DNA from 2 places in the Streptomyces sp. NPDC060028 genome. Region 2 is predicted to be linked to the other one. Evidence: riboswitches for the same ligand, from Rfam matches in the RefSeq annotation. Region 2 holds a riboswitch; the other holds the start of a gene.
The links. A riboswitch is a leader RNA that binds a small molecule or an ion and turns the genes downstream of it on or off. The one in region 2 is predicted to bind S-adenosylmethionine.
Positions count from the first base shown of each region.

Region 1: it holds a riboswitch for S-adenosylmethionine, as region 2 does, so the genes downstream of both, ACFWBF_RS26435 (aminotransferase class V-fold PLP-dependent enzyme) here and thrC (threonine synthase) in region 2, are expected to answer to the same signal.

Region 1 is NZ_JBHWVJ010000062.1:13,176-27,315, reverse strand. It holds gene ACFWBF_RS26485 (AMP-dependent synthetase/ligase) at 1-479, shown strand, start outside; gene ACFWBF_RS26480 (GMC oxidoreductase) at 492-2,108, opposite strand; gene ACFWBF_RS26475 (glycosyltransferase family 4 protein) at 2,262-3,404, opposite strand; gene ACFWBF_RS26470 (hypothetical protein) at 3,429-4,574, opposite strand; gene ACFWBF_RS26465 (NlpC/P60 family protein) at 4,599-5,654, opposite strand; gene ACFWBF_RS26460 (NlpC/P60 family protein) at 5,902-6,930, opposite strand; gene ACFWBF_RS26455 (NYN domain-containing protein) at 7,183-8,547, opposite strand; gene ACFWBF_RS26450 (hypothetical protein) at 8,587-8,826, opposite strand; gene ACFWBF_RS26445 (rhomboid family intramembrane serine protease) at 8,963-9,685, shown strand; gene ACFWBF_RS26440 (Lrp/AsnC ligand binding domain-containing protein) at 9,682-9,963, shown strand; gene ACFWBF_RS26435 (aminotransferase class V-fold PLP-dependent enzyme) at 10,014-11,402, opposite strand; SAM riboswitch class IV at 11,618-11,734, opposite strand; gene trpD (anthranilate phosphoribosyltransferase) at 11,815-12,879, opposite strand; gene ACFWBF_RS26425 (cytochrome bc complex cytochrome b subunit) at 13,045-14,140, opposite strand, start outside.
Region 2 is NZ_JBHWVJ010000008.1:102,341-116,480, reverse strand. It holds gene ACFWBF_RS07055 (MurR/RpiR family transcriptional regulator) at 1-121, shown strand, start outside; gene murQ (N-acetylmuramic acid 6-phosphate etherase) at 118-1,047, shown strand; gene ACFWBF_RS07045 (PTS transporter subunit EIIC) at 1,099-2,580, shown strand; gene ACFWBF_RS07040 (GNAT family N-acetyltransferase) at 2,613-3,248, shown strand; gene ACFWBF_RS07035 (peptidase inhibitor family I36 protein) at 3,405-3,998, shown strand; gene ACFWBF_RS07030 (beta-glucanase) at 4,086-4,826, opposite strand; gene ACFWBF_RS07025 (phosphoribosylanthranilate isomerase) at 4,904-5,512, opposite strand; gene groL (chaperonin GroEL) at 5,675-7,297, opposite strand; gene ACFWBF_RS07015 (cold-shock protein) at 7,624-7,830, opposite strand; gene ACFWBF_RS07010 (MoaD/ThiS family protein) at 8,244-8,525, opposite strand; gene thrC (threonine synthase) at 8,559-9,848, opposite strand; SAM riboswitch class I at 9,866-10,021, opposite strand; gene ACFWBF_RS07000 (glucosyl-3-phosphoglycerate synthase) at 10,196-11,146, shown strand; gene ACFWBF_RS06995 (trehalose-6-phosphate synthase) at 11,206-12,630, shown strand; gene otsB (trehalose-phosphatase) at 12,755-13,609, opposite strand; gene ACFWBF_RS06985 (DUF3263 domain-containing protein) at 13,684-13,920, opposite strand; gene ACFWBF_RS06980 (extracellular solute-binding protein) at 13,968-14,140, opposite strand, start outside.

The sequences.
Region 1 (14,140 bases), on a different contig from region 2:
TCCACACCGGCGACGTCGGCACCCTCGACGAGGACGGCTACCTCGCGATCACCGGCCGCAAGAAGGAGCTCATCGTCACGGCGGGCGGCAAGAACGTCGCTCCCGCGGTGATCGAGGACCGGATCCGGGCACACGCGCTGGTCGCGGAGTGCATGGTGGTGGGCGACGCGCGGCCGTTCGTGGCGGCGCTGGTCACCATCGACGAGGAGTTCCTGGGCCGTTGGGCCGCGGAGAACGGCAAGCCGGCCGGGGTGACGGCGGCGGAGCTGCGCGAGGACGCGGAGCTGATCGCCGCCGTCCAGAAGGCCGTCGACGACGGCAACGCGGCGGTTTCCAAGGCGGAATCGGTGCGGAAATTCCGCATTCTTCCCTCCCAGTTCACGGAGGAGTCGGGCCACATCACGCCGTCGCTGAAGCTGAAGCGCAACGTGGTGGCGAAGGACTTCGCGGACGAGATCGAGGCGCTTTACCGGGGCTAGTCCCCGTCCCCCTTACCGCGGGTCCTCGGCGAGGATCCGGGCCATGTTCCGTTCGGCGAGAGCGGTGATGGTCACGAACGGATTGACGCCGAGCGACCCGGGGATCAGGGAGCTGTCGACGACGTACAGCCCCTGGTACCCCTTGGCGCGGCCGTAGTCGTCGGTCGCGGCGCCGAGCACGCAGCCGCCGAGCGGGTGGTAGGTGAAGTTGTCGGCGAAGGCCCTGTTGTCGCCGAACAGGTCGTACCGGTAGATGGTGAAGTTCTTCCGGTTGATGCGGTCGAAGAGGTTCTTCGCCGCGTTGACCGAGGGCGTGTTCTGGTCCCGGGTCCAGTTCAGGCGCGCCGAGTCGGCGGCCGCGTCGTACGTGAAGTGCCCGCGCTCGGGGTTCTTGGTGATGGCCAGGTACATCGAGATCCAGTGCTCGATCCCCATGGGCAGCGGGGCGATCTCCGCGAAGACCGGGTTCGAGGCGTTGTCCCAGTCGTCGATGCCGAGGGCGGGCATGGTGGCCTGGTTGGCGCCGACGGTGTCCCACAGGTGGTTGGCGCGGGCGGTCATGACGTTGCCGTTGTGGCCCCAGCCGAGCCCGACCTTGTCGTTCAGCGCCGGGAGGGTGCCGGTTTCGCGGGCCCGGAGCAGGATCTCCGTGGTGCCCAGGCTCCCGGCCCCGAGGAACAGCTGCCCGCAGCCGAGTTCGCGCACCTGGACGACCCTTCCCGTGACGTCGCTGGTCCGCACGGTCAGTACGTATCCCCCGGCGGGGTCCTGGCGGACGCCGACCACGCGCTGCATGGTCTCGATGGTGACGTTGCCGGTGCCGAGTGCCGCGGCGAGGTAGGTCTTGTCGACGCTCTTCTTGCCGTGGTTGTTGCCGTAGATGACCTCGCCGGCGAGCGCGGACCTGGTCGCGGTGCCGGCGGCCTCGCGCTTCATGTACTCGAAGTCGTAGACGTTGGGGACGAAGGTGGTCTTCAGGCCGGTGTTCTGGGCGTGCTTGCGGGAGATCCGGGCGAAGCGGTACCACTCCGTGGACTCGAACCAGGCGGGGTCGATGTCGTTGACGCCGAGCATGGCGCGGGCGCGGGGGTAGTAGGTGCCGTACATCTCGTCGGCGTCGACCTGCGGGAGCACCTCGGAGAAGTAGGACCGCTTCGGGGTGGGCGCCATCCCGCCGTTGACCAGTGATCCCCCGCCGACGCCCCGTCCCACGTACACGGACATGTCGCCGTAGTTCACGCGGTCCAGGACTCCGGGGTACGGGCTGATGTTGCGGTTGACGACGTCCAGCCAGAGGAACTGCGCGAGGGGTGCCTCGGTGCGGGTGCGATACCACATGGAGCGCTGGTCGGGAGCGGACGTGGAGGGGAAGACCTTGCCGTCGGGGCCGGGGGTGTCCCAGAGCCGTCCCATCTCCAGGACGACGGTACGCACGCCGGCCTGTCCGAGGCGCAGGGCGGCGACGGCGGATCCGTAGCCGGAGCCGACGACGATGGCGGGGGCGTAGTGGGCTGCGCCCGGCTCCACGGCGGAGGCGGAGGCCAGGCCGATCCGGGTGAAGCCGAGGGCCGCGGCCGTCTGGAGGGCGCCGATCCCCAGAAGGTGACGACGCGTCAGGTTTGGTGTCATGGGCGCATCATGGGCGGAATCCGGCCTTCCAGCTAGACGCCGCCTTGACAGGCATCTGAGAGACAGTCAGACATGGCTCCGGCAAAAACCGGCCTCGCCGGCATGTGAGCGCGGGGGTCCGGGGGCGCAGCCCGCGCATCGGGGCCGCACCTGTCAGAGCAGCTCGCGCAGGCGCTCCGCCAGGAGGTCCCAGCGCCACTTCTCCTCGACCCAGGCGCGCCCGGCCGCGCCCATGCGCGCCCGCAGGGCCGGGTCCTGGAGGAGGGCGACGATGCGGTCCGCCGCGTCCTCGGGGGACCCGCCCCGCACGACCCACCCCGTCTCCCCGTCCAGCACCGCGTCCGGCGCGCCGCCCGAGTCCCCCGCCACCACCGGCAGGCCCGTCGCCGACGCCTCCAGGTAGACGATGCCGAGTCCCTCCACGTCCAGCCCGCCCCGCCGGGTCCGGCACGGCATCGCGAAGACGTCCCCCGCGCCGTAGTGGGCGGGCAGTTCGGACCAGGGGACCGCCCCCGTGAACACCACCGAGCCGGCGACCCCGGCAGACGCGGCCAGCGCCCGCAGGTCCGCCTCGTACGGCCCGCCGCCGACCACCAGCAGCACCGCCTCCGGCACCGCCGCCAGGATCCGCGGCATCGCCTCGATCAGCGTGTCCTGCCCCTTGCGCGGCACCAGCCGGGACACGCACACCACCACCGGCCGCTCCGTGAGCCCCAGCCGGGCCCGCACCTCGGCGCCGCCCGACCCGGGGTGGAAGGTCTTCTCGTCGACCCCCGGCGGGAGTTGCACCATGCGCGCCGCCGCCCGCCGCGTCACCGCCGAGGCGATCCGCGAGCGCGTGTACTCCCCCAGGTACGTCAGCGTGTCCGTGCCCTCGCCGATCCGCCGCAGCAACTGCCGCGCGGCCGGCAGCTGCGCCCAGCCCGCCTCGTGCCCGTGCGTGGTCGCGACGATCCGCCGCGCCCCCGCCCGCCGCAGCGCCGGACCCATCAGCCCGAGCGGGGCCGCCGCGCCGAACCACACCGACTCGCAGCCGTGTTCGCGCAGCAGGCCCACCGCCCGCCGGGTCACCCGCGGTGTCGGCAGCAGCATCGTCGAGCGGTCGCGCACGACCTGGAAGGGCTGCTCCGCGTCGAAGGCCGCGGTGGCCTCGCGGCCCTCCGCGCCGTGCTTCCAGGTGGAGGCGTAGACGACGATCCGGTCCGGATCCAGCCGCAGCGCCATGTTGTGCAGGAAGGCCTGGATGCCGCCCGGTCGAGGCGGGAAGTCGTTGGTCACGATCAGCGTCTTGTGCATCGCCTGCCGACATTACCGGAGCCGCTACCGGGCCAGCTCCCGGCGCAGGTCCTCCTGCCAGGCCCGGGTCAGCCCCGCCTGGTCCGTCCCGAGCGTCTCCTGGAGCGCCGTCGCCAGCGGCTCGCGCCCCGCCTTCCCGTACAGCGCGACCAGCGCCGCGTCACCCCACCGGTCCGCGATCAGCCGGCAGGCCAGCCACGCGCCCTCGTACGCCCGCGCCAGCGCGTCCGCGTCCCCGCCGAAGGCGAACGCCTCGTTGGCCGGGAGCGCGCCCGGCAGCTCACCCGCCCGCACCGCGCGGCCGAGCGTCGGCGCGGCCCGCACCGGAGCGCTGCCGCTGCCGCTGCCTCGGTACGCCGCCCAGTCCGCGAAGCCCTCGGAGAGCCACAGCGGGGTCGTCGCGGTGGTCTCCGCGCGGGTGGCCACATGCGTGGTCTCGTGGGTCAGGATGATCCGCCGACCCTCGGCCGTGAGCTGCCCGTACCCCTCCGGGTTGACGACGACCCGGTCCGCGGCGGCCGGGGCGCCGCCCACCCGCCCCACGGTGACCGCGCCCAGCCCCCGGTACTCGTCGGCCGGCCGGCCCAGCAGCTGCGCCATCCGCTCCAGCGACCCGGGGACCAGCACCACGACCCGCCCCGCCCAGGGCCCGGGCCAGGCGGCGCTCACCGCCGGGACCGCCCGGTCGGCTTCGGCGGCGACGGCGGCCAGGGTCCCGGGGCTCTGACCGGCGCCGCCCAGCACCAGTGCGTGCGCGCCCCGCTCCACCGTGACGGGCCCCTGGTCCCACAGTTGCGGCAGCGCGCCCGGCGCGGGCCGGTCGGCGGTGACCCGCCATCCCCCGTCGGCCGCGGCCGCCAGCTCGACCTCGCGGGCCGATCCGGCGGGGGCCGCGTCGTAGCCGGTGAGCCGGTAGTGCAGCTCCGCCCGCGCGAAGGCCCGTACGCCGTCCTCCCGGACGGAGGTGACCTCGTACGACCACCCCTCCAGCGGGAGCCCGGCGAGCCCCTCGGGCGGGGCCGCGGACCACGCGGCCACGGCGCGCCGTACCTCGCGTCCGGCGGTGTCGGCCGGCCGCGCCCCGGGCCCGCACCCGGCCAGGAGCGCGCTCAGCAGCATCGGCAGGGCTCGTACGGCGGTACGACGGAGGGGGTGGTGCGCCGGCAGCATCAGCCGATCGTACGCACGGCAGGGTCAGGGGCGGGTCACCGAGGACACCGGCATCATCCCGACGGGGTCGTACCGCACCCGGGCCCCGGGGTACGGGGCGTGCACCACCTGCCCGTTGCCGACGTACATGCCGACATGGCTGGCGTCCGAGCGGTACGTCACCAGGTCGCCCGGCTGCGCCTCCGAGAGCGGGACGCGCCGGCCGGCGTACCGCTGGGCCTGCGAGGTGCGCGGCAGGGAGACGCCCGCCTGGCGGTAGGACCACACCATCAGCCCGGAGCAGTCGAAGCCGGAGGGCCCGGTGGAACCCCACACGTACGGGCGGCCGACCGCGGACCGGGCCGCCATCACGGCGGTCGCGGCGCGCCCCGAGGAAGGGCCGAGCGAGGGCAGGTCGGGCGGCCCGTCGGGGCGGCCGCCGGAGCGCGAGGCACGCTCGAAGTCGGCGCGTTCCTGTGTGGGCATCGCGTTCAGCAGCCGGCGGGCGGCGGCGAGCTTCGCCGTGACCGCCCGCTTCTGCCGGGCCACGTCCGCGCGTACGACGTCCAGTTCGGCGAGCTTGCGGGAGGCCTCCTCGCGCTGCAGGGCGAGCCGGCGCTGCTCGGAGCGCAGTTCGTCGAGGCGGCGGGCCTGGGCTCCGGTCAGCCGGTCGAGGGCGGAGGCCTTCTCCAGGTAGTCGTCCGGGCTCTCGGACAGCATCAGCTCGACGGCGGGATCGATGCCGCCGGAGCGGTACTGGGCCCCGGCGAAGGTGCCGAGGATGCCCCGCATGGTGTTGATGCGGTCCTGGCCGCGGGCCACCGCGTCCTGGGTCCGGTTGACCTCGGCGCGGAGCTTGTCGGCCTTCTCCCCCGCCTCGTTGAAGTGCTCGGTGGCCTGCTCGGCCTCCTCCAGAAGCCGGTCGACCTGGGCCCGGGCGCTGGTCTTGCCCCCTCCGACCGGTTCGTGGGGCAGGCCGGGGGCCGCGCTCGCGGATGCGGCCGTCATGGCGACCGCGGCTCCCGCCGCGGCGGCGGTGAGGACGGTGACCTTCGTGTGCCGGTCGAGGGCACTGAGCCCGGGCCGGCGATGGGACGCCACGTGAAACCGCTCCCTTCCGCTGCGCGGGGCCCGGGTCCGCCCTCCGTGGACGGCCGTGTGCCGGGTTCCGCGCTGGCAGACAGTAGCCGCGTGGACACGCACCGGCCAACGACCGCCGACGGGCACACACAGTGACGCCCCACCGGAGACGCAGGTCACCGGCGGGGCGTGTGGTCAGAGCGGGGCCTCGGAATTCGCCCGGATGGGCGGTCTACGGCGCGCCTTGAGGGGGTGTCCGGGGCGGACGTCAGCCGACGCGGACGCCGAACTGGAAGGGCATGTTGTTCATCGATTCGTACTTGACGCCGCCGCGCGGGTTCGAGGCGTGCAGCACCGTGTTGTTGCCGGCGTACAGGCCGACGTGGTGGAGGTCGTCGTAGAAGAAGACCAGGTCGCCCGGCTGGAGCTGGCTCTTGCCGATCCGGGTGCCGTCATTGATCTGCGTGAACGTGGTGCGCGAGATCGAGACGTTGGCCTGCTTGTACGCCCACTGGGTCAGGCCCGAGCAGTCGAAGGAGTTGGGGCCGGTGGCGGAGGGGACGTACGCGCTGCCCAGCTTGGTCTGGGCGGCGGCGAGGGCGGCCCCGGCGCGGCCGGAGGGCTTGACGTCGCCGAGGTCGACGCGGTCGTTCTGCCCACGGCTGGCGCGGCTGTCCTCGTCCTTGAGCTGCGTCCGCTCCTGGGCGGTCAGGGTGTTGAGGAGCGCCTGGGCCTCGGCGAGCTTGTCCGTCGAGGCCTTCTTCTTCTCGCCGAGCTCCTTGCGGGTGGCCTCGAGGTCGGTGAGCTTGCCCGCGGCCTCCTGGCGCTGCTGCGCGAGGCTGCGCTGCTTGGCCTGGATCTTCTGGACCGCTTCGACCTGCTTGCCGCTCAACTGCTCCAGCGTGGAGGCCTTGTCGAGGTAGTTGTCCGGGTCGGCCGAGAGGAAGAGCGCGAGGGACTGGTCGATGCCGCCGGTGCGGTACTGGGCGCTCGCCATGGACCCGAGGGTGCCGCGCAGGTTGTTGAGGTCCTCCTGGCCACGGGCGACCTGGTCCTGGAGCTGCCCGATTTCCTTCTCGAGCTTGTCCTGGTGCTCCTTGGCCTTGCTGAACTTCTCGGTCGCCTGCTCCGCCTCTTCGTAGAGGGCGTCGACCTTGCTCTTGACCTCGTCCTTGCTCGGCTTGGCCGGGGCGGCGTTGGCGGCCTGCCCGGTGAGGGCCACGGCCGCGGCCGCGGTGACGGTGAGCACGGTCACGCGAGTGCGGGTCGGCTGCTTGGGTCGACGGTGGGACGCCACGAAGGCGAGCTCCTTCTTCCTAGAGCCGCCGAAGAACGCAGCTCGGCGACACCTTCGCTGCCACCCCGAATGGGTGATCTACCGCACGAAGGTTTGAGGTGACCCTAGTGACCCTTCTGTGATCAGTTCAAATCCTGCAAGGAAAAATTTCGCTCGCCGACCAGCTTCTTTACCTAGAGAGCACGCTCTGTGCAGACCACTTGACGGTACGTTCCCTCGGAGCCCTGCCAATTCCGGCATTCGACCCAGTAGTTATGAAACGCGCGAAAGCCGCTTCAGCAGCAATGCGGACGCCACCGGTCGTGCACCGGCCTTGGCCACCCCGTCGGCGACCTCACGGTCGGTGGAGACCACGACCACGGGCCGGCCCGGCGGCTCGGCACGCACCAGTTGGCGGATGAGCTCGTCCGCCGTCACCCCGGCCTTGGAGAACAGCACCCGCACCCCGCGGGGCGGCGCGAGCAGCACGGGGGCCGCCAGCTCCGCGCCGTCGAAGACACAGGTCATCTCCGCGCCCGTCTGCGCGGCGAGCATCGACAGCCCGCCCAGCAGCCGCAGCCGCTGCTTCTCCAGCGGCATCGTCGGATAGCCGGTCTTGGTGACGTTGTAGCCGTCGACCACCAGATGGGCCTGAGGCAGCGCCAACAACTGGTCCAGCAGCGCCGGATCGGTCTCCGACAGGGCGCGCGCCGCGATGTCCTTGGGAGTCATCAGGCCCGGCTCCACCGCGTCCACGGTGTCCGCCGGCCGCGTGGACACCGGCGGCAGCGCCAGCTCGCGGCGCAGCCCCGCCGCCGCGTCCAGCACGGTGTCGAGCAGCAGGCGCAGCCGCATGTCCTCGATGCTGCGGCCCTCGCGGGTGGCCCTGCGCGAGGTCTCCAGGGCCGTCTCCACCTCCGCGAGGCGGGACTTGAGCCGTCGGCTCTCGCTCTCGGCGACGGCCACCTGGGCGGCCGTCTCACCGCGGATGCCGTCGATCTCGGCGTTCACCTTGCGCAGGGCCGCCTCGCCCCGCTTGACGTCGCTGAGGGCGCTGCGCAGCTTGCGCTGAAGCGATTCCGCTTCCTTGCGGGCCGCGTCCAGCTCGACCCGCACCTGTTCGCCGCCGGTGCGCTGCAGCTCCCGTACGTGGGCCAGTTCCTCGCGGAGGCGGTCCAGCTCCCGCCGGGCCTCCTCGCCGACGCGCTCGGCGTCGGCACGCTGCGCCTCCTCGCCCGCGGCGGCCACCAGCTTCACCCAGCCGGCCGGCCGCAGCACGTACGCGGCCGCCGCCACGTCCAGCGGATCGGCGGCGGCGGGCGGGGCTCCGGACTCCAGCGCCCCGGCGAGGTCGGCCTGCGCCTCGCGGAGCTTCTCGGCGACCCGGCCGCGGAAGACGGCGTCGGTCTCGACGGCCGTCGCCATGGCATTGCCGGCGAACTTGGCGCGCCGGGTCGGGGTGAAACGGGCGTACTGGCGCAGCTGCGCCGGGAGGTCCGCGACCGTCAGACCGCCGAAGGCGTCCGAGACGAGCGCGACGACCCGGCGCCGCACGCCTTCCGGCAGCGGGCGGTCGAGCACCTCCGCGGCGTCGCCGGCCGCGTCGGCCGGCTCACCGCCGCTTGCTGGCTCCACAATCCGTCACCCCTACCGTATGTACGTGTGGGCACGGCTCCGTCAGGAGTCCGCGCCCGGCCTGTCCACGAGTTCGATCTGGTCCACCGCGTTGCACCAGCGGCAGCGGACCGACTCGATGGTCTCATTGACCACCTCGCGCTCCTCGACCTTCGGCTCCCCGGCGAGGTCCAGGTGGACGTATTCCACGACCTTCGACGAACGGGTGACGTCGAACCGCGTGAGGTTGCCGCACAGGGTGCAGCGCCACCGGGTGGTGTCGGTCGGCTGGGGAACCGTCATCAGGCCGCTCTCTCCTTCAAGGCTCGTTCAATGCATTCAATCAAAGCCGCCCGCGCGTGCGTGGCGGACGGCGCAGCTCGTAACCCTACGGCCTGCCACCGCTCCAAGTGGGTCGGCTTGGGTCATGCTCGGTCGCATGATCGTAAGGTGGCAGGCCCTGCGCGAGGCCGCCCGGGGCCCGGTGGTCACGCACACGCTCATCGCCGCGTGCTGTGTGGTGTTCCTCCTCGGCCCGGCGTCGGGCCTGAACCCGGGCTACGGGACGGGCGGGGAACTGCTGGTCTCGGGGACGGCGTACTTCCGGCGCTGGGGCGTGGTCCCGGACGAGCTGTTCACGGGGGACCGCCGCGCACTGCTGACTCCGCTGACGGCACTGTTCATCCACGGCAGCTGGCTGCACCTGCTGGGGAACATGCTCTTCCTCCACGTCTTCGGCGCGATGACGGAGCGACGGATGGGCCGGGCGGAGTTCCTCTGCTTCTACGTCTGTACGGGCTACCTCGCCCTGGCCGTGTACGCGGCGGCGAACGCCTCCTCGGACCAGACGCTGGTCGGCGCGTCCGGGGCGATCTCGGCGGTGCTGGGGGCCTTCCTGTGCCTGTTCCCCAAGGCCCGGGTGACGAGCCTGTTCCCGTTCCTGTTGTTCCTGCCGCTGCGCTTCCCGGCGTGGATCGTCCTGCTCTTCTGGTTCGCACTCCAGTGGCTGGCGGCGCACCGCGCGGGCAGCGGTCCGGGGGTCGCCTATCTGGCCCACGTGGTGGGCTTCTCGCTCGGCTTCCTCTACGCGTGGGTCCGCTACCGGCGTACGACTAGAGTGAGGCGACCAGCGACGGCCAGCGAGGGAGACAGCCAACCGTGATCACCGCGATCGTGCTCATCAAGACCAGCGTGGACCGGATCCCCGAGATCGCCGAGTCCATCGCCGCGCTGGACAGCGTCAGCGAGGTCTACTCCGTCACGGGTACGTACGACCTGATCGCGCTCGTCCGTGTCGCCCGCCACGAGACCCTGGCGGACATCATCCCTGGCCGCATCAGCAAGATCCCGGGCGTGGAGGTGACGGACACCCACGTGGCGTTCCGCACGTACTCCCAGCACGACCTGGAAGCCGCCTTCGCCATCGGCCTGGACGCCTGACACCTCCGGCGGGGTGAGCGGTCCGGGCACCGCTTCCCCCGGCCGGGCCGTCAGACGGCGGGGACGCAGCGGCCCTCTTCCGTGCGGTACTCCCACTTCGCGCCGTCCTCGACCAGCTCGCGCACGGCGCGGACGAAGCGCTCCACGTGCTCGTCGGGGGTGCCCGCGCCGAAGCTGACGCGGATGGCGTTCAGCGAGCGCTCGCCGGGGGCGGCCTCCGGGGCTCCGCATTCGCCCTGGGCCTGGGGTTCGCTGCCCAGCAGGGTGCGGACCAGCGGGTGGGCGCAGAACAGCCCGTCGCGCACGCCGATCCCGTACTCCGCGGACAGGGCCGCCGCGAAGTGGGAGCTGTTCCAGCCGTCCACCACGAACGAGATGACCCCGACCCGCGGCGCGTCGTCGCCGAAGAGGGACAGGACCCGCACCGCCGGGACCTCGGCCAGGCCCGCGCGGACCTGGGCGATCAGCTCCTGCTCCCGGGCCACCAGGGTGTCGAAGCCCGCCTCGGTGAGGGCGCGGCAGGCGGAGGCGATCGAGTACACGCCGATGACGTTCGGGGAGCCGGCCTCGTGCCGCGCGGCGGTGGTGTGCCACTCGACGTCCACACCGCCGTCCTCGCGCCGGGCGACCTTGCGGGAGGCGCCGCCGCCGGCCAGGTACGGCTCGGCCTGCCGGAGCCAGTCCGCACGGCCGGCCAGCACGCCCGAGCCGAAGGGGGCGTACAGCTTGTGTCCCGAGAAGGCGACCCAGTCCACGTCGAGGTCCTGCACCGAGACGGGGTGGTGCGGGGCCAGCTGGGCGGCGTCCAGCACGATGCGCGCGCCGTGGGCGTGCGCGGCCGCCGCGAGTTCCTTCACGGGCCACAGCTCACCGGTGACGTTGGAGGCGCCGGTGACGCAGACCAGGGCCGGGCCGTAGGGGTCGCGGGCGGCCAGCGCGCGCTCCAGGGTGGCGACGGCCTCGTCCGGGGTGCGCGGCGCGTTGAGGTACGTGACCTGCGCGTTCACCCACGGCAGCAGCGAGGCGTGGTGCTCGGTCTCGAAGACGAAGACCTGGCAGTCGGCCGGGAGCACGGCGGCGAGCAGGTTCAGCGAGTCGGTGGTGGACCGGGTGAAGATCACCTGGTCGGCGGCCCGGCAGTCGAGGAACTCGGCGACCGTGACCCGGCTCTGCTCGAAGAGGTCGGTGGAGAGCTGCGAGAGGTAGCCGGCACCGCGGTGCACGCTGCCGTAGTACGGGGCGTACGCGGCCACGTCGTCCCAGACGCGCTGCAGGGCCGGGGCGCTGGCCGCGTAGTCGAGGGCGGCGTAGGTGACCTCGCCGCCGGTGACGAGCGGCACGGTGACGTCGCGGCCGAGAACCGGCAGCGGCCCCGCACAGACGGGGTCGACGGGGGCGGTCACGGCGGCGGGGGCGGCGGCGTTCTGGTACGTGGACATGGCGGTATCTCCCGGCAGGACAGGCGCAATGGCTTCGGATGGCCCGTACGTGGGTGCGCGGATGCGCGGACGCACACGTGCAGTGGTACGGGAGTTGCCTCGACGCACGGACGACTGAGGGCCGCACGGAGGGTGAAGAAGGGGCGGACTCGCCCTATCGCATTCGCTTGCTCACGGAAAAACTCCTCGAGAGACCAGGACCCCTGGTGTCGAGGGATCCGCGCTTGCCGTAGGCCTTTGTGCCTACGACCTGGTCATCACCCGGGGCACCCCGCCACGGAAGGAGGGTTGCCGGACAGCAAGCCGGGGCCTAAACGCTGTCACTCGTGACCTGCCGAGCATCCTGCCACAAGATCCCTCCGCCGCAAGACCCCGGTCCACATTCCGGACCGGGGATCTTGGCCGAAAAGGATCAGCGGTTGCTGGCCTGCACCCACCGGGCCAGCGACGCCCGGGCCGCGCCCGAGTCGATGGACTGCGCCGCGCGGGCGATGCCGGCCCGCAGCTGCTCCTCCAGCGTGCCCGTGCCGGGGTCCAGGGCCACCAGCGCGGCCGCCGAGTTCAGCAGCACCGCGTCGCGGACCGGACCCGTCTCGCCGGCCAGCAGGCGCTGGGCGATGTCTGCGTTGTACGAGGCGTCCGCGCCGCGCAGCGCGGACACGTCGACGAGGTCGATGCCGACGTCGCGCGGGTCGAAGGGCTGCTCCTCGACCTTGCCGTCACGCACCCACCACACCCGCGAGGTCGCGGTCGTGGTCAGCTCGTCCAGGCCGTCGTCGCCCCGGAAGACCAGCGCGGAGGAGCCCCGCTCGGCGAGCACGCCCGCCACGATGGGGGCGATCCGGGCGTCGGCCACACCGGTCGCCTGCGCCCGCACCCGGGCCGGATTGGTCAGCGGGCCCAGGAAGTTGAAGGTGGTCCGGATGCCCAGCTCCTTGCGGGCCGCCGCCACGTGCCGCAGCGCCGGGTGGAACTTCACGGCGAAGCAGAACGTGATCCCGGCCTCCTCGACGACCTCCACCACCCGCCGGGGGGTGAGGTCGAGGTTCACGCCGAGCTTCTCCAGGACGTCGGAGGACCCGCTCGCGGAGGACGCGGCCCGGTTGCCGTGCTTGACCACCTTGGCGCCGGTACCGGCCACCACGATCGCCGACATCGTGGAGATGTTCACCGTCTGGGCGCCGTCGCCGCCGGTGCCGACGATGTCCACCGTCCGGCCCGGCACCTCGATCAGGTTGGCGTGTTCGTACATGGTGCGCACCAGGCCGTTGATCTCCGCGACCGTCTCGCCCTTGGCCCGCAGGGCGACCGCGAAGCCGGCGATCTGGGCGTCGGTGGCCTCCCCGCGCATGATCCTGTCCATGGCCCAGGCCGTGTCGTCCGCGCCCAGGTCCCGGCCGCTCAGCAGGGCGTCGAGGACGCCCGGCCAGCTGGAGGCCGCCACGCTGTCGCCGCCTGCCGGGGTCACAACGGTCATGGTCCGCTCCTGCTGCCAGTGGGGATTCCACGTCGGATGGGAAGGCCCTCAGCCTATCCAGCACAGATGAACGGCAAAGAGCCCCGTCCAATGATTGGACGGGGCTCTCGCCGTGGCGACACCAGGACTGACCGAAATCAGTCCCTCATGCGGGGATCACGGGGATCAGTGGTGGCCGTGGCCGCTCTGGATCTCCTTGTATTCCTCCACCGTGGGCTTCGGAATCTGGTTGTTCTCGCCGTAGTAGCCCTTGCTCAGCTTCGCGCGGAGCTTCTCGGTGAGCTTCACCTTGCGCTTGACACCGTTCTCGTCGACCGTCGGGCCGATCTCGACCGGCTTGTACTGCTCGTACGAGGTGAGCGTGTGCAGCTTGCCCTGCGAGAGCGGCTCGTGGATCTCGACGAACTCACCGTGCGGCAGGCGCTTGATGATGCCGGTCTCGCGACCGTGCAGCACCTTGTCCCGGTCCCGGCGCTGGAGGCCGAGGCAGATCCGCTTGGTGATGACGAAGGCGATGACCGGAAGGACGAAGAAGCCGATCCGGGCGAACCAGGTGATCGAGTTGATCGACAGGTGGAAGTACTGCGCGAACATGTCGTTTCCACCGGCGATCAGCAGGATGACGTACCACGCCAGCCAGGCCACACCGAACGCCGTCCGGGTCGGGACGTTGCGCGGGCGGTCCAGGATGTGGTGCTCGCGCTTGTCCCCGGTGACCCAGGACTCGATGAACGGGTAGACCGCGATCGCGACCAGGACCAGCGGGAAGATGATCAGCGGGACGAACACACCCAGGACGAGGGTGTGGCCCCACAGGTTGATCTCCCAGCCGGGCATGGCACGGATGAGGCCCTCGGAGAAGCCCATGTACCAGTCGGGCTGCGCACCGGTGGACACGTGGTCCGGACGGTACGGGCCGAGCGCCCAGATCGGGTTGATCGAGGCGATGGCCGAGATGGCCGCGATGACACCGAAGACCAGGAAGAAGAAGCCTCCGGCCTTGGCCATGTAGACCGGCAGCAGCGGCATGCCGACGACGTTCTTCTCGGTCTTGCCGGGACCCGCGTACTGGGTGTGCTTGTGGTACACGACGAGGATCAGGTGGGCCACGATCAGGCCCATCATGATGCCCGGCAGCAGCAGGATGTGCACCGAGTAGAAGCGTGCGACGAAGTCGCCGCCCGGGAACTCGCCGCCGAAGAGGAAGAACGACAGGTACGTGCCGACGACCGGCACGGACAGGATCGCGCCCTCCATGAAG
Region 2 (14,140 bases):
CGACTGTCTGTTCGTCGGCGTCGCCCAGCGGACGTACGAGACCGCCGCGCCCGCGCTCGCCGCCTCCTACGAGGCACTCGCCCACCGCCACCGCACCACCCGACAGGAGCCCCGCCCGTGACCGCGTACGCCGACCTGCGCGCCCAACTCGAAACGCTGACCACCGAGGCCTTCCGCCCCGAACTCGCCGAGATCGACCGGCTGCCCACCCTGGAGATCGTCCGGCTCATGAACGCCGAGGACGCCACCGTCCCGGCCGCCGTCGCCGGGCAGCTGCCGCGGATCGCCGACGCCGTCGACGCGATCGCCCTGCGCATGGCCCGCGGCGGCCGCCTGATCTACGCGGGCGCCGGCACCGCCGGGCGGATGGGCGTACTGGACGCCAGCGAGTGCCCGCCGACCTTCAACACCGACCCGGCCGTGGTCGTCGGCCTGATCGCGGGCGGCCCCTCCGCCATGGTCAAGGCCGTCGAAGGCGCCGAGGACTCGCGCGAGCTGGCCGCCGAGGACCTCACCGCGCTGGAGCTGACCGCCGAGGACACCGTCGTCGGCATCTCCGCCTCCGGCCGCACCCCGTACGCGATCGGCGCGGTCGAGTTCGCCCGTACGCGCGGCGCGCTCACCGTCGGCCTGTCCTGCAATGCCGGCTCCGCGCTCGCGGCGGCCGCCGAGCACGGCATCGAGGTCGTCGTCGGCCCCGAGCTGCTCACCGGATCGACCCGTCTGAAGGCCGGTACCGCGCAGAAGCTCGTACTCAACCTCATCTCGACGGTCACGATGATCCGCCTGGGCAAGACCTACGGAAATCTGATGGTCGACATGCGCTCCTCCAACGAGAAGCTGCGCGCCCGCGCCCGCCGCATCGTGGCCCTGGCCACCGGCGCCCCCGACGCCGAGATCGAGGCCGCGCTCGCCGCCACCGACGGCGAGGTCAAGCACGCGATCCTCGTCATCCTCGGCGGAGTCGACGGCCCGCTGGCGGCCGAGCTGCTCGGCGCCTGCGACGGCCACCTGCGCCCGGCCCTCTCCCTCGCCCGGACCCGCTGACCTCCGGCATTCCCCGCATTCCCGCATTCCCCGACGCAAGGCGACCACCACATGTCCACTGACAAGAACCGCGCCACAGCCGCCGCGATCCTTCCTCTGGTCGGCGGCCCGGACAACATCACCTCCATCGCGCACTGCATGACGCGCCTGCGCATCGGCTTGCGGGACCGCTCGCTCGTCCAGGACGAGGCACTGAGAGCCCTCCCCGCGGTCATGGGCGCGGTCGACGACGACACGTACCAGATCGTCCTGGGCCCGGGCACCGTCGCCCGCGTCACGCCCGAGTTCGAGGCGCTGGTCGAGGAGGCCCGCGCGGCGGCGCCCCGGCCCGCGCACGCCGTCACCTCGGACGAACTGGCCGCCCAGGGCGCCGCACTGAAGGAGACCCGGAAGGCGCAGAACTCCACCCCCTTCAAGCTGTTCCTGCGCCGCGTCGCGAACATCTTCGTCCCGCTGATCCCCGCCCTCATCGGCTGCGGAGTCATCGCGGGCCTCAACGGCGTCCTGACCAACGCCGGCTGGCTGCCGGCGGTCGTGCCCGCGCTCGCCGCGATGGCCTCCGGCTTCATGTCGCTGATCGCGGTGTTCGTCGGCTACAACACGGCCAAGGAGTTCGGCGGCACGGCGATCCTCGGCGGCGCGGTCGCCGCGATCATCGTCTTCCCGGGCGTCGCGAACATCACCGCCTTCGGCCTGGAACTGAAGCCCGGCCAGGGCGGCGTACTGGGCGCGCTGGCGGCCGCCCTGCTCGCCGTGTACGTCGAGAAGTGGTGCCGCCGCTGGGTCCCGGCGGCCCTGGACGTCCTGGTCACCCCCACCCTGACGGTCCTGGTCTCAGGCCTGGTCACCATCTTCGGCCTGATGTTCATCGCCGGCGAGGCCTCCACCGCCATCGGTACGTTCGCCAACTGGCTGCTCGCCACCGGCGGCGCCTTCGCCGGGCTGATCCTGGGCGGCCTCTTCCTCCCCCTGGTCATGGTCGGCCTGCACCAGGCACTGATCCCGATCCACACCACCCTCATCGAACAGTCCGGCTACACGGTCCTGCTGCCCATCCTCGCCATGGCCGGCGCGGGCCAGGTCGGCGCGGCCATCGCGGTCTACTACCGGCTCCCGCGCAACCGTTCACTGCGCACGACCATCAAGTCCGCGCTCCCGGCGGGCTTCCTGGGCGTCGGCGAACCGCTGATCTACGGCGTCTCCCTCCCCCTGGGCCGCCCTTTCGTGACCGCCTGCGTCGGCGGCGCGGCCGGCGGCGCCTTCATCGGGCTCTTCAACCAGCTCGGCTCCGCCTTCGGCTCCACCGCCATCGGCCCCTCCGGCTGGGCCCTCTTCCCGCTGCTGGACGGCAAGTCGGGGATGGGCACGACCATCGCGATCTACGCGGGGGGCCTCGCGGTCGGCTACCTGGTCGGCTTCGTGGCCACGTACTTCTTCGGCTTCACGCGCCAGATGCTGACGGACCTCAACACGGACCCGGAGCCGGCCGGGGCTCCCCACCCGGCGCCCGCGACGGAACCGGCCCTGGCCTGACGACCCACCGGCCCGGCGGGGAGACTGTGACCATGCATCTCCCCGCCGAAGCCGTCCCCGCCACCGTGCTGATCGAGATCCCCGAGGTGGTACCGCCCGGCCGTATGTCGGCCGTGGCGCAGCCGGAGTTCACCCTCCCGGGCGGGATGGTGCTGCGCCCCTGGGCCGCGTACGACGCACCCGCGCTGGTCGCGTCCTACCTCGACCCGGAGATCCGGCACTGGAACCGCCCGGGCGCGCTCACCCCGGCCGACGCCGAGGACCGTATCGCCCGCTGGAACGCCCGCTGGCAGGCGGAGGAGGCCGCGATCTGGGCCATCGCCCCGGCCGCCGGGGGCCGTTCGGTCGGCCTGATCGGCCTGGCCGACCTCGACCTGCCGGGCGGCAGCGGCGAGATCCTCTACTGGCTGCTGCCCGCGGCCCGCGGCACAGGCGTCATGGCGAAGGCGGCGGACCGGGTCAGCCGCTGGGCCTTCGAAGACCTGGGCCTGCACCGCGTGCGCATCACCCACTCCGTGGCCAACCCGGCCTCCTGCGCCATCGCGACGAAGGCCGGCTTCCCCCTGGAGGGCACGATGCGCGCCGCGCTCCTGCACGCGGACGGCTGGCACGACGAACACCTCCACGCCCGGCTCCGCACGGACACCGCGCCCGTGCCTCCGGCATGAGCCGATGTGTGCAGCCGCCAACAGGTTGGCTCGTAACCGCCCCGGACGCCGGGCCTCTGTCCGGTACGGGCCTGGGTTGGCCGTGAAAAGGTGCCCTAGCGTTGCGTCGCCCCGTAAAAACAGGGGCTTTCGTGACGAGAAGGGAACACGATTCCTATGCGCACGAGCACGAAGTTCGCCGTGGCCTTGGCGGTCGGCAGCCTGGCCGTCTTCAGTTTCTCCGGGACCTCTTCCGCCCGGCCCGCCCTCGACGGCACCATCGCCGCCCAGGCCGCCCAAGCGGGCCTCAGCGGCAGCGAAGTGGCCGGTCTGCAGAAGCAGATCGACGAGCAGCTCGCCCAGACCCCGGGCGGCAAGCGGATCGGCCTCAACCAGGCGGCCTGGCGGGACGGGAAGGCCGTCATGACCTGGCCGCTGCCCGGTGAGACGAAAGCGCGGGCCGTGAACGAGCCCTCCGCCGCCCTCGGTTCGCCGAACTGCAGTTACGGCTGGACCTGCCTCTACGAGCACGCCAACTACGACGGTCGCCGGCTGACGTGGTCGGACTGCAACTTCGAGAACCTCGCCACCTGGGGGTTCAACGACAAGGCCACCTCCTGGCACAACAACCAGACCAACGGAACGATCACCACCGTCTACAACTGGACCGGCAGCTACTGGGAGCAGCTGTGGGCCTCCACCGCCCCGTCGGCGAGCTCCAACGTGGGCAGTTGGGCCAACGACAGGGCGGACGGCCTGTGGGTCTGCTGACCCGCTGACCCGCACCACCGCTCGGCTCCGCCCGGCCGGAGCCCGGACCGTCGTACGGACCGGGCCCCGGCGCCCCCGCTGCCCCTCCTACCTCCGGTACACCAGCAACCGTGACACCTCGTACGACATCTCCGTGAGCTCGGGCCCCGGCGCGGGGTGGTACCTCCCGGCGGACACCGACAGGTTGACGATGAGGTACGCGCGCCAGGCGCGGCCCACGCCCCTGCCGTCGCTGTGGACGCGGGCGCCGTTGACCCACCACACGACCGAGCTCCTGCCGAACTCGACCTTCAGGTCGACCCACGCCCCCGGGCGGACCGTGGCGTCGCGGTGGTAGCGGTGGGCCTCGCGGACGTGGTTGGACAGCTCCAGCAGGTCGGGGTTGTCGGGGTGGTACTCGAAGACGTCGATCTCCTGGCCGCCGTCCCGCCAGGTCCAGATCGCGGGCCAGGCCCCGAGCTCCACCGGCAGCCGGACGCGGGCCTCCAGCACGTCGCCGGTGCGCACCATGAAGTCCTCGTCGCTGCCCTCGGTGGTGAGCAGCCCGGTGTCCCAGTTGCCGTCGGGGCGCCGCGTCGCCCGGAAGACCCCGCCGCGGCTGTAGTGCGGGTCGGCCACGAGGTGGTCGAGCTTGTTGTCGCCCGGGTTGACCGGGCCGCCGTCGGGATACGCCCACGAGCGGCCGGCGACCCACTGGGCGGGCGAGGTGAAGTCGGCGGTGAAGACGGGGGCGCTGCGGGGGGTGAACACCGCCGCCCCGCCTCCGCCCCCGCCTGGAGCGAGGCGGCGCGTCAGGCGCCGCAGCCATCCGAGCATGTCCGGGTCCATGGGGATTTTCTGCCCGCTGGGCCCGGCGCCACACGCGGGATCTCGCTCAGGGTAATCGTATGACTACCGTGGGTCCTTCAGGCCGAGGTGCCCCGGGCGGCTTCGATGAAGGCCCGGATCAGCTCGGGGGACTTCACCCCGCGCTCCCGCTCCACGCCGGAGGAGACGTCCACGCCCCATGCGCCGGTCGTCTCGACGGCCTCCCGCACATTGCCCGCGTTCAGGCCGCCCGCGAGCAGCCAGTGCCCCTTCGGCGCGGTGAAGTCCGCCGACCCCCAGTTCCACGGCTTGCCGGAGCCCGGGTCGGGCGCGTCGAGCAGCAGCAGGTCCTCCCCGTACTCGCCGCAGCGCTCGACGTGCTCGGCGGTGGCCCGCAGCAGCGTCCGGCCTTCGGCGCGCAGCGCCGCGAAGTCCTCGGGGCCCTCCTCGCCGTGCAGCTGTACGCCCCGTACGCCGCTCTCCTCGGCGAACCGCCGCACCTCCCCCACCGGCTGCCCCCGGAACACCCCGACGGTGAGCACCCCGTCCGGCACCCGCGCGACCAGCGCCCGGGCGGTGGCGGCGTCGACCGTCCGCGGGCTGCCGGGCGCGAAGACGAAGCCGACGGCATCGGCCCCTGCCGCCACGGCCACGTCGACGTCGTGCGCAGTCTTCAGACCGCAGATCTTGACGAACAAGTCAGTCATGCCAGCAGTCAACCAAACCCGCCCGGTCCGCGGCGCCGTGTCCCACGGGCCGGGCAGGCGGGCCTCCAGCGGGCCGCGGGAACGCCCGAGGGCGGCACCCCCGTGGAGGTGCCGCCCTCGTTCGAGAACAGCCGATCAACCGGCGGCCGGAGCCGCAGCCGATCAGAAGTCCATGTCACCGCCCGGCATGCCGCCCGGCGCGCCGGCGCCGGCCTTCTCGGGCTTGTCGGCGATGACGGCCTCGGTGGTGAGGAAGAGGGCCGCGATCGACGCCGCGTTCTGCAGGGCAGAGCGGGTGACCTTCGCCGGGTCGATGATGCCCTCGGCGATCATGTCGACGTACTCGCCGGTCGCGGCGTTGAGGCCGTGACCGATCGGGAGGTTGCGCACCTTCTCGACGACGACGCCACCCTCGAGACCACCGTTGACGGCGATCTGCTTGAGCGGGGCCTCCAGGGCCAGACGCACGGCGTTGGCGCCGGTCGCCTCGTCGCCCGTGAGCTCGAGCTTCTCGAAGACCGCGGAGGCCTGGAGCAGGGCCACGCCGCCACCGGCGACGATGCCCTCCTCGACGGCCGCCTTCGCGTTGCGAACGGCGTCCTCGATGCGGTGCTTGCGCTCCTTGAGCTCGACCTCGGTCGCGGCGCCGGCCTTGATGACGGCCACGCCGCCGGCCAGCTTCGCGAGGCGCTCCTGGAGCTTCTCGCGGTCGTAGTCCGAGTCGGAGTTCTCGATCTCGGCGCGGATCTGGTTCACGCGACCGGCGACCTGGTCGCTGTCACCGGCACCGTCGACGATGGTGGTCTCGTCCTTGGTGATGACGACCTTGCGGGCGCGGCCCAGCAGGTCCAGGCCCGCGTTCTCGAGCTTGAGGCCGACCTCCTCGGAGATGACCGTGCCACCGGTGAGGATGGCGATGTCGCCGAGCATGGCCTTGCGGCGGTCGCCGAAGCCCGGGGCCTTGACGGCAACGGACTTGAAGGTGCCGCGGATCTTGTTGACGACCAGGGTCGAGAGGGCCTCGCCCTCGACGTCCTCGGCGATGATCAGCAGCGGCTTGCCGGACTGCATGACCTTCTCGAGGAGCGGCAGCAGGTCCTTGACCGAGCCGATCTTCGAGTTGACGATCAGGATGTACGGGTCGTCGAGAGCCGACTCCATACGCTCCATGTCGGTGGCGAAGTACGCCGAGATGTAGCCCTTGTCGAAGCGCATGCCCTCGGTGAGCTCGAGCTCCAGACCGAAGGTCTGGGACTCCTCGACCGTGATGACGCCTTCCTTGCCGACCTTGTCCATGGCCTCGGCGATGAGCTCGCCGATCTGGGTGTCGGCGGCGGAGATGGAGGCGGTCGAAGCGATCTGCTCCTTGGTCTCCACGTCCTTGGCCTGGTCGAGCAGGGCGGCGGAGACGGCCTCGACGGCCTTCTCGATACCGCGCTTGAGGGCCATCGGGTTCGCACCGGCGGCCACGTTGCGCAGGCCCTCGCGGACCAGCGCCTGGGCGAGCACGGTGGCGGTGGTCGTACCGTCGCCGGCGACGTCGTCCGTCTTCTTGGCGACTTCCTTGACCAGCTCGGCGCCGATCTTCTCGTACGGGTCCTCGAGCTCGATCTCCTTGGCGATGGAGACGCCGTCGTTGGTGATCGTGGGGGCGCCCCACTTCTTCTCAAGGACGACGTTGCGACCCTTGGGGCCAAGGGTGACCTTGACGGCGTCGGCGAGCTGGTTCATGCCTCGCTCGAGACCGCGCCGGGCCTCCTCGTTGAACGCAATGATCTTGGCCATCTGAAGTGGTCCTCCCGGACAGCGGTGGATTGCTCCCGGACCGCGCCCGCGCCCGCGACGGACGGCCTGAGTGCCCGGCGGTTCCTTCCCGCCGGACCCTGCGGGCCTCACCGACCCGGTCCTCGTCTTAGTAGCACTCTCACCTGGAGAGTGCTAACGCCAATGATTAGCACTCGACCCCCGCGAGTGCAAGCGGCTTCGGGCAACGCCCGGCGAAGAGGCAGGTGGGACAGGGCCGATCGGGCACGACGCGCGAGGGGCCCACATCCCGTGTCCAGGATGTGGGCCCCTCGTATACGTGGCGTCGGTGGTCGATCGCGCCGGGACTAGCCGAGTGCGAGCTTGACCATGTCCGCCTGCGGACCCTTCTGGCCCTGCGAGATCTCGAACTCGACCCGCTGACCCTCTTCAAGGGTGCGGTATCCGTCCATCTGGATGGCGCTGTAGTGGACGAACACATCCGCACCACCGTCGACCGCGATGAAGCCGTAGCCCTTCTCCGCGTTGAACCACTTGACGGTGCCCTGAGCCATGCCTAACTCCCCTATTACTGGCCCTTGCGCGGGACCGCACTTCGCGGTCCCGGGTCAGAACTTGCGCCGGAACGCCTCGACCGGGGCTGAATGTATCCGCACCGCTGCTGTCTGCAACAGGTCAATCCGACGAGAATTCTGGACACGGGGAAAGATTGAAATAGAGTGAAATGCTGGCATCTTCCCGGGCAACTCGGACCCGGCATAGGGCCTCAAACACCCCATAGCGCGCTTGCATGTTGACTCAATGTCAACCCTCACACGACCCGCTCATATGCGGTAGGCAAGAACAGCGGAGGGGACTTCCCCAACTCTACCGCGCCCAATCAAGCAGAATTGCCCCCTCCGCTTATTACCGGAGGGGGCAATTCTAGGTTTTACGTGTCAGCAGCACTCAATCGCACGCCGCCGGATCAGCGGCAGCCGCCCGCGACGGCCGGAATGATCGAGACCCCGGCGCCCTCCGGCGTGGCCGCCTGCAGCCCTCCCTCGAAGCGCACGTCGTCGTCGTTGACGTAGACGTTCACGAAGCGGCGCAGCTTGCCCTGGTCGTCCAGGACGCGCGCGGCGATGCCCGGGTGGCTCTTCTCCAGGGACTCGATGACCTCGGCGAGGGTCGTGCCCTCGGCGGGGACCTCGGCCTTGCCGCCGGTGTAGGTGCGCAGGATGGTGGGGATGCGGACGTTGACGCTCATGGCGCTACTGCCTTTCCGGAGTGCAGGGGAGGGTCAGGCCAGGCCGGCGGCGCGGAACGCGTCCAGGCTGGGGCGGATGGTGGCGGTCTGCCCGCTGTCCGCGGCCACCGCCTCCAGGGTCTTCAGGCCGTCACCGGTGTTCAGGATCACGGTGGTCAGCGCCGGGTCGAGCTGCCCGTTCTCGATGAGCTTCTTCGTCACGCCGACGGTCACGCCGCCCGCGGTCTCGGCGAAGATGCCCTCGGTCTGCGCCAGGATCTTGATGGCCTCGACGACCTGCTCGTCATTGACGTCCTCGACGTAGCCGCCGGTGCGGCGGGCGATGTCCAGGACGTACGGGCCGTCCGCCGGGTTGCCGATGGCCAGCGACTTGGCGATGGTGTTCGGCTTCTGCGGGCGCACCACCTCGTGGCCGGCCTTGAAGGCGGTCGACACCGGGGAGCAGCCCTCGGCCTGGGCGCCGAAGATCTTGTACGGCTTGTCCTCGACCAGGCCCAGCTTGATGAGCTCCTGCAGACCCTTGTCGATCTTGGTGAGCTGCGAGCCGGACGCGATCGGGATCACGATCTGGTCGGGCAGCTGCCAGCCGAGCTGCTCGCAGATCTCGTACGCCAGCGTCTTGGAGCCCTCGCCGTAGTACGGGCGGAGGTTGACGTTGACGAAGCCCCAACCCTCGCCCAGCGGGTCGCCGATGAGCTCGGAGCAGAAGCGGTTGACGTCGTCGTAGTTGCCCTCGATGCCGATCAGATCGCCGCCGTACACACCGGCCATGACGACCTTGCCCTGCTCCAGGTCGTGCGGGATGAACACGCACGAGCGGAAGCCGGCCCGGGCGGCCGCGGCGCCGACGGCGCCGGCCAGGTTGCCGGTGGAGGAGCAGGACAGGGTGGTGAAGCCGAAGGCGCGGGCGGCCTCCACGGCGATGGCCACGACGCGGTCCTTGAAGGAGTGCGTCGGGTTGCCGGAGTCGTCCTTGACGTAGAGCTTGCCGGTGACGCCGAGCTCCTTGGCCAGGTTGGCCGCGTCCACGAGCTTGGTGAAGCCCGGGTTCAGGCTCGGCTTGGAGGCCACGTCGGCCGGGACGGGCAGCAGCGGCGCGTAGCGCCAGATGTTGTTCGGGCCGGCCTCGATCGCGGCACGCAGGGCCTCGGGGTCACCGGTGGGAAGGTCGTAGGCGACTTCCAGCGGTCCGAAACACTCGACGCACGCGAAGATGGGACCGAGCTCGAAGCGGGTACCACACTCGCGACAGGAAAGGCCGGTGGCGGGTCCGAGATCGACGGTTCCCGGGTTGGCAGAGGTGGCGACAGTCTGTGCAGCCATGACGGCGAGGCCCTTTCTCCTCATCTTCCCCATGGCGCACTTCGCCATGAGACGGAATTGGCACCTTCCCTAGCCGGGGACCTCGCGTGGGTGCGCAAAACGCATCGCGAGAACCGACTGGAGGGTTGCCGGGGCTTCAACGGGCCGTGTCCCTCTGCCCCTCTGGATGAGCGGTATGGCACCGGGCGACGCGCTCCATGGCGCGCCCGGGCGTTTGTACGCGGGGACCCCCGGCATGCGGTGGACCTTCGCGTTGTTCAAGACTGTAACCGAAGGCCCGGGCGGTTGAGACAGCCGTCCGAACCGCGAGATGGATCACATTTCGGACGACCCAGGGAGTGCAGAAGGTGCTGGAAGAGGTGGAGCGCTGGTTGGCAGACCGCTCCTGGTCCGCCGCCGACCGACCGCTCGACCAGCTGCTTCGCGCCAAGCGGGCGGCGGGGACCACGGTCAGCGTGGTGCTGCCGGCGCTCGACGAGGAGGCGACGGTCGGCGACATCGTCGAGGTGATCCGGCGCGATCTGATCGAGGGACTGCCGCTGCCCCTGGTGGACGAACTGGTCGTGATCGACTCGGGCTCCACCGACCGCACGGCGGAGGTCGCGGCGAAGGCCGGCGCCCGGGTGGTGCACCGCGACGAGATCCTGCCGCGGATCGAGCCCCTGCCCGGCAAGGGCGAGGTGCTGTGGCGCTCGCTGCTGGCCACCACCGGCGACGTCGTCTGCTTCGTCGACGCCGACCTGCGCGACTTCTCCGCCACCTTCGTGTCCGGGATCGTCGGCCCGCTGCTGACCGACCCGGACGTGCAGTTCGTCAAGGCGATGTACGACCGCCCGCTGGGCGACGCCCCGGGCCAGGGCGGGCGGGTCACCGAGCTGGTGGCGCGTCCGCTGCTCAATCTGCACTGGCCGAGACTGGCCGGTTTCGTCCAGCCGCTGGGCGGTGAGTACGCCGTACGCCGCTCCCTGCTGGAGCGCCTGCCCTTCCCCGTCGGCTACGGCGTCGAGCTGGGCCTGCTGGTGGACGCGCTGCACACGGTCGGGCTGGACGCGCTGGCCCAGGTGGACGTGGGCGTACGGCTGCACCGCCACCAGGACGGCCAGGCGCTGGGCCGGATGGCCGCGGCGATCTACCGCACGGCCCAGCTGCGCCTCTCGCGCGGGCACCTCGTACGGCCGGAGCTGACGCAGTTCGAGCGCGGGCCGGACGGCTTCATCCCGCGCACGTACGCGGTGGACACGGAGGAGCGGCCGCCCATGCGGGAGATCGAGGAGTACGCGCGGCGCCGCGTGGCGTGAGCGGGCGGGGTGTTTCGCCCGGACGTTTGAGCGGGGGCGGCCCGGGCTAGGTTCGCCGCATGGCTTCTCAGGTACTCGTCGCCGCCAACCGCGGCCCGCTCTCGTACGCCCTCGCCGCCGACGGCGGCCTCAGCGCCCGGCGCGGCGGGGGCGGTCTCGTCTCCGGCCTCTCCGCGGCGCTCGCGCAGCAGCCGGGGGCGCTGTGGATCTGCGCCGCGCTGTCCGAGGCGGACCGGGAGGCGGTGCGCCGGGGCGTGGCCGAGCCGGGTGTCCGGATGCTGGACATCGATCCCACGGTGTACGACGACGCCTACAACGGCATCGCGAACTCGGTGCTGTGGTTCGCCCACCACCACCTGTACGACAGCCCGCGCACGCCGGTCTTCGACGCGGAGTTCCGGCGGCAGTGGGACTCGTACGTGGCGTACAACCGGGCCTTCGCCGGGGCTCTTGCCGAGGAGGCGGCCGACGGGGCCTGCGTGCTGGTCCAGGACTACCACCTGGCACTGGTGCCGGGGCAGTTGCGGGAACTGCGGCCGGACCTGCGGATCGGGCACTTCACGCACACGCCGTGGGCGTCCCCCGACTTCCTGCGCATGCTCCCGGACGACGTCCGCGGCCAGCTGCTGTGGGGGATGCTCGGGGCGGACCGGCTGGGCTTCCACACGTGGGAGTGGGCGGCCGGCTTCATCAGCGGCGCGGCCATGGACGACGCGACCGGCGTCGCGGAGCCGCAGCAGCGCGGGGTCTTGCACACCGGTCACGGCGGGCGCCGCTTCACCGAGGTGACCCCGTACCCGCTCGGGGTCGACGCGGACGAGCTGCGGGCGCTGGCGCACCGGCCGGAGGTGGACGACAAGCTGGCGGGGCTGCGGGCGGAGGTCGCGGGCCGCAAGACGATCGTGCGGGTGGACCGGACCGAGCTGTCGAAGAACATCCTGCGCGGCCTGCTGGCCTACCGGGAGCTGCTGACGGTCCACCCCGAGTGGCAGGAGCGGGTGGTGCACCTGGCTTCCGCGTACCCGTCGCGGCAGGACCTGGCGGTGTACCGGACGTACACGGAGTCGGTGGCGGAGCTGGCGGCGGAGATCAACGCGGAGTTCGGCACGGAGGACTGGCAGCCGGTGCTGGTGTCGGTGCAGGACGATTTCGCGCGCTCGCTGGCGGCGTACCGGCTGGCGGACGTGGCGCTGGTGAACCCGGTGCGGGACGGGATGAACCTGGTGGCGAAGGAGATCCCGGTGGTGTCGGAGGCGGGATGCGTGCTGGTGCTGTCGACGGGGGCGGGGGCGTACGCGGAGCTCCGCGAGGACGCGCTGACGGTGAACCCGTACGACGTCACGCAGACGGCGGAGGCGTTGCACGCGGCGCTGTCCATGCCGGAGGCGGAGCGGGCGGAGCGTACGAAGCGGCTGGCGGCCGCCGCGACCGCCCTTCCTCCGGCCCGGTGGTTCACGGCCCAGCTGGCCGACCTCCGGGCCTGAACGCCGGCGGGGCTGGTGTGCCGGGCGGCGCTGTAAAAGGCGGCATCGGCCCACATCCAGCCCCGCCGGCGTTTGCGGCGCGGGGTCCGGGCGGAGCCCCGGCAACGGCACCGCGCGCGCAAGCTCAGGCCCGGCCGGCCAGCGCAGCGGCGAGGAGGGACAGGAAGCCGGTGACCTCCGCCGGGCCGGGGAGGACGAGGTCGGCCCGGGAGGACAGTTCCGGGACCTCCGCCGAGCCACTGCACACCAGCAGCCCCGGCAGGCCTTCCGTCCGCAGTTTCTCCACCGCCGAGTACGCCGCCAGGTCGCCCAGGTCGTCCCCGGCGTACAGCACGGCCTCCGCCCCCGTCTCGGCCAGGTACTCCGACAGCGCCACGCCCTTGTCCATGCCCGGCGGCCTCAGCTCCAGCACGGACCGGCCCGGCTCCACCATGAGCCCGTGCCGCGCGGCGAGTTCGGCCAGGGGTTCGCGCAGGGCCTCGAAGGCCGCGGCGGGGTCCGAGGCCCGCCGGGTGTGGACCGCCAGCGCCTGGCCCTTCTCCTCGATCCAGGTGCCGCGCCACGCCCCGATCGCGTCCAGGAACCCCGGCAGCTCGGCCCGTACGGCCGCCACCCCGGGGTGTTCGGCGGGCGCGTGAACGATCCCGGTCACCGCGTCCCACCGCTCGGCCCCGTAGTGCCCCAGGACCACCAGGTGTTCGAGCCCCGGCACGCCCGCGAAGCCCCCGTACCGGACCGCGACCCCGGCGGGCCGGCCGGTGACCACGGCCACCGACGCCACCTGGGGGGCCAGCGCGGCGAGCGCGGGGACGGCCCCGGGGTGGGCCCGCGCCTGGTCCGGGTCGGGGACGATCTCGGCGAGGGTGCCGTCGAAGTCGAGGGCGACCACGGAGCGGCGGGGTGACCGGAGCAGGGCGTCGAGCCCCTCGCGTCCGGCGGCGGTGACGGGCATCGGCAGGTCGTGCGGACGGCTCCCCATACGGACGACCCTAACGGGCCCGCCGGGCGACGGCTACGGCGCGCACCACGTCCGTGCCGGCCGCCCCCGCCCCGTCATCTCCGGGCCCGCTGGGCCTCGCGGATGCGTCGCAGCCGGTTCACCGTGCCCGGCGCGTGCTCCAGCGCCCGCGGGTCGTCCATCAGCGCGTTGAGCAGCTGGTAGTACCGGACCGGGGCCATCCCCAGCCCTTCCCGTATGGCCCGCTCCTTGGCCCCGGGCCCCGGCCAGGTGCGGCCCTCGTACGCGAGCACGGCCGCTTCCTCAGCGGTCAGCCGCCCCTCGTCCGTCATACCGCCAGATTAACGCCGCCCGCTGACAGCCACCGGGCGGCGGTGCGTCAGCGCGGATCGGCCGCCCGCGCGGCGCCCGCGATGCCCTCCAGGACCTTCTCCGGCTGCCCGCCCGGCTGCACGCTCTTGCCGATGTTCTGCTTGACGTCCTCGCTCACGCCCGCCCAGGACTTCTTGCCGACCGGGTACAGCCGCGCGTTCGGCAGGGCCTGCAGGAAGG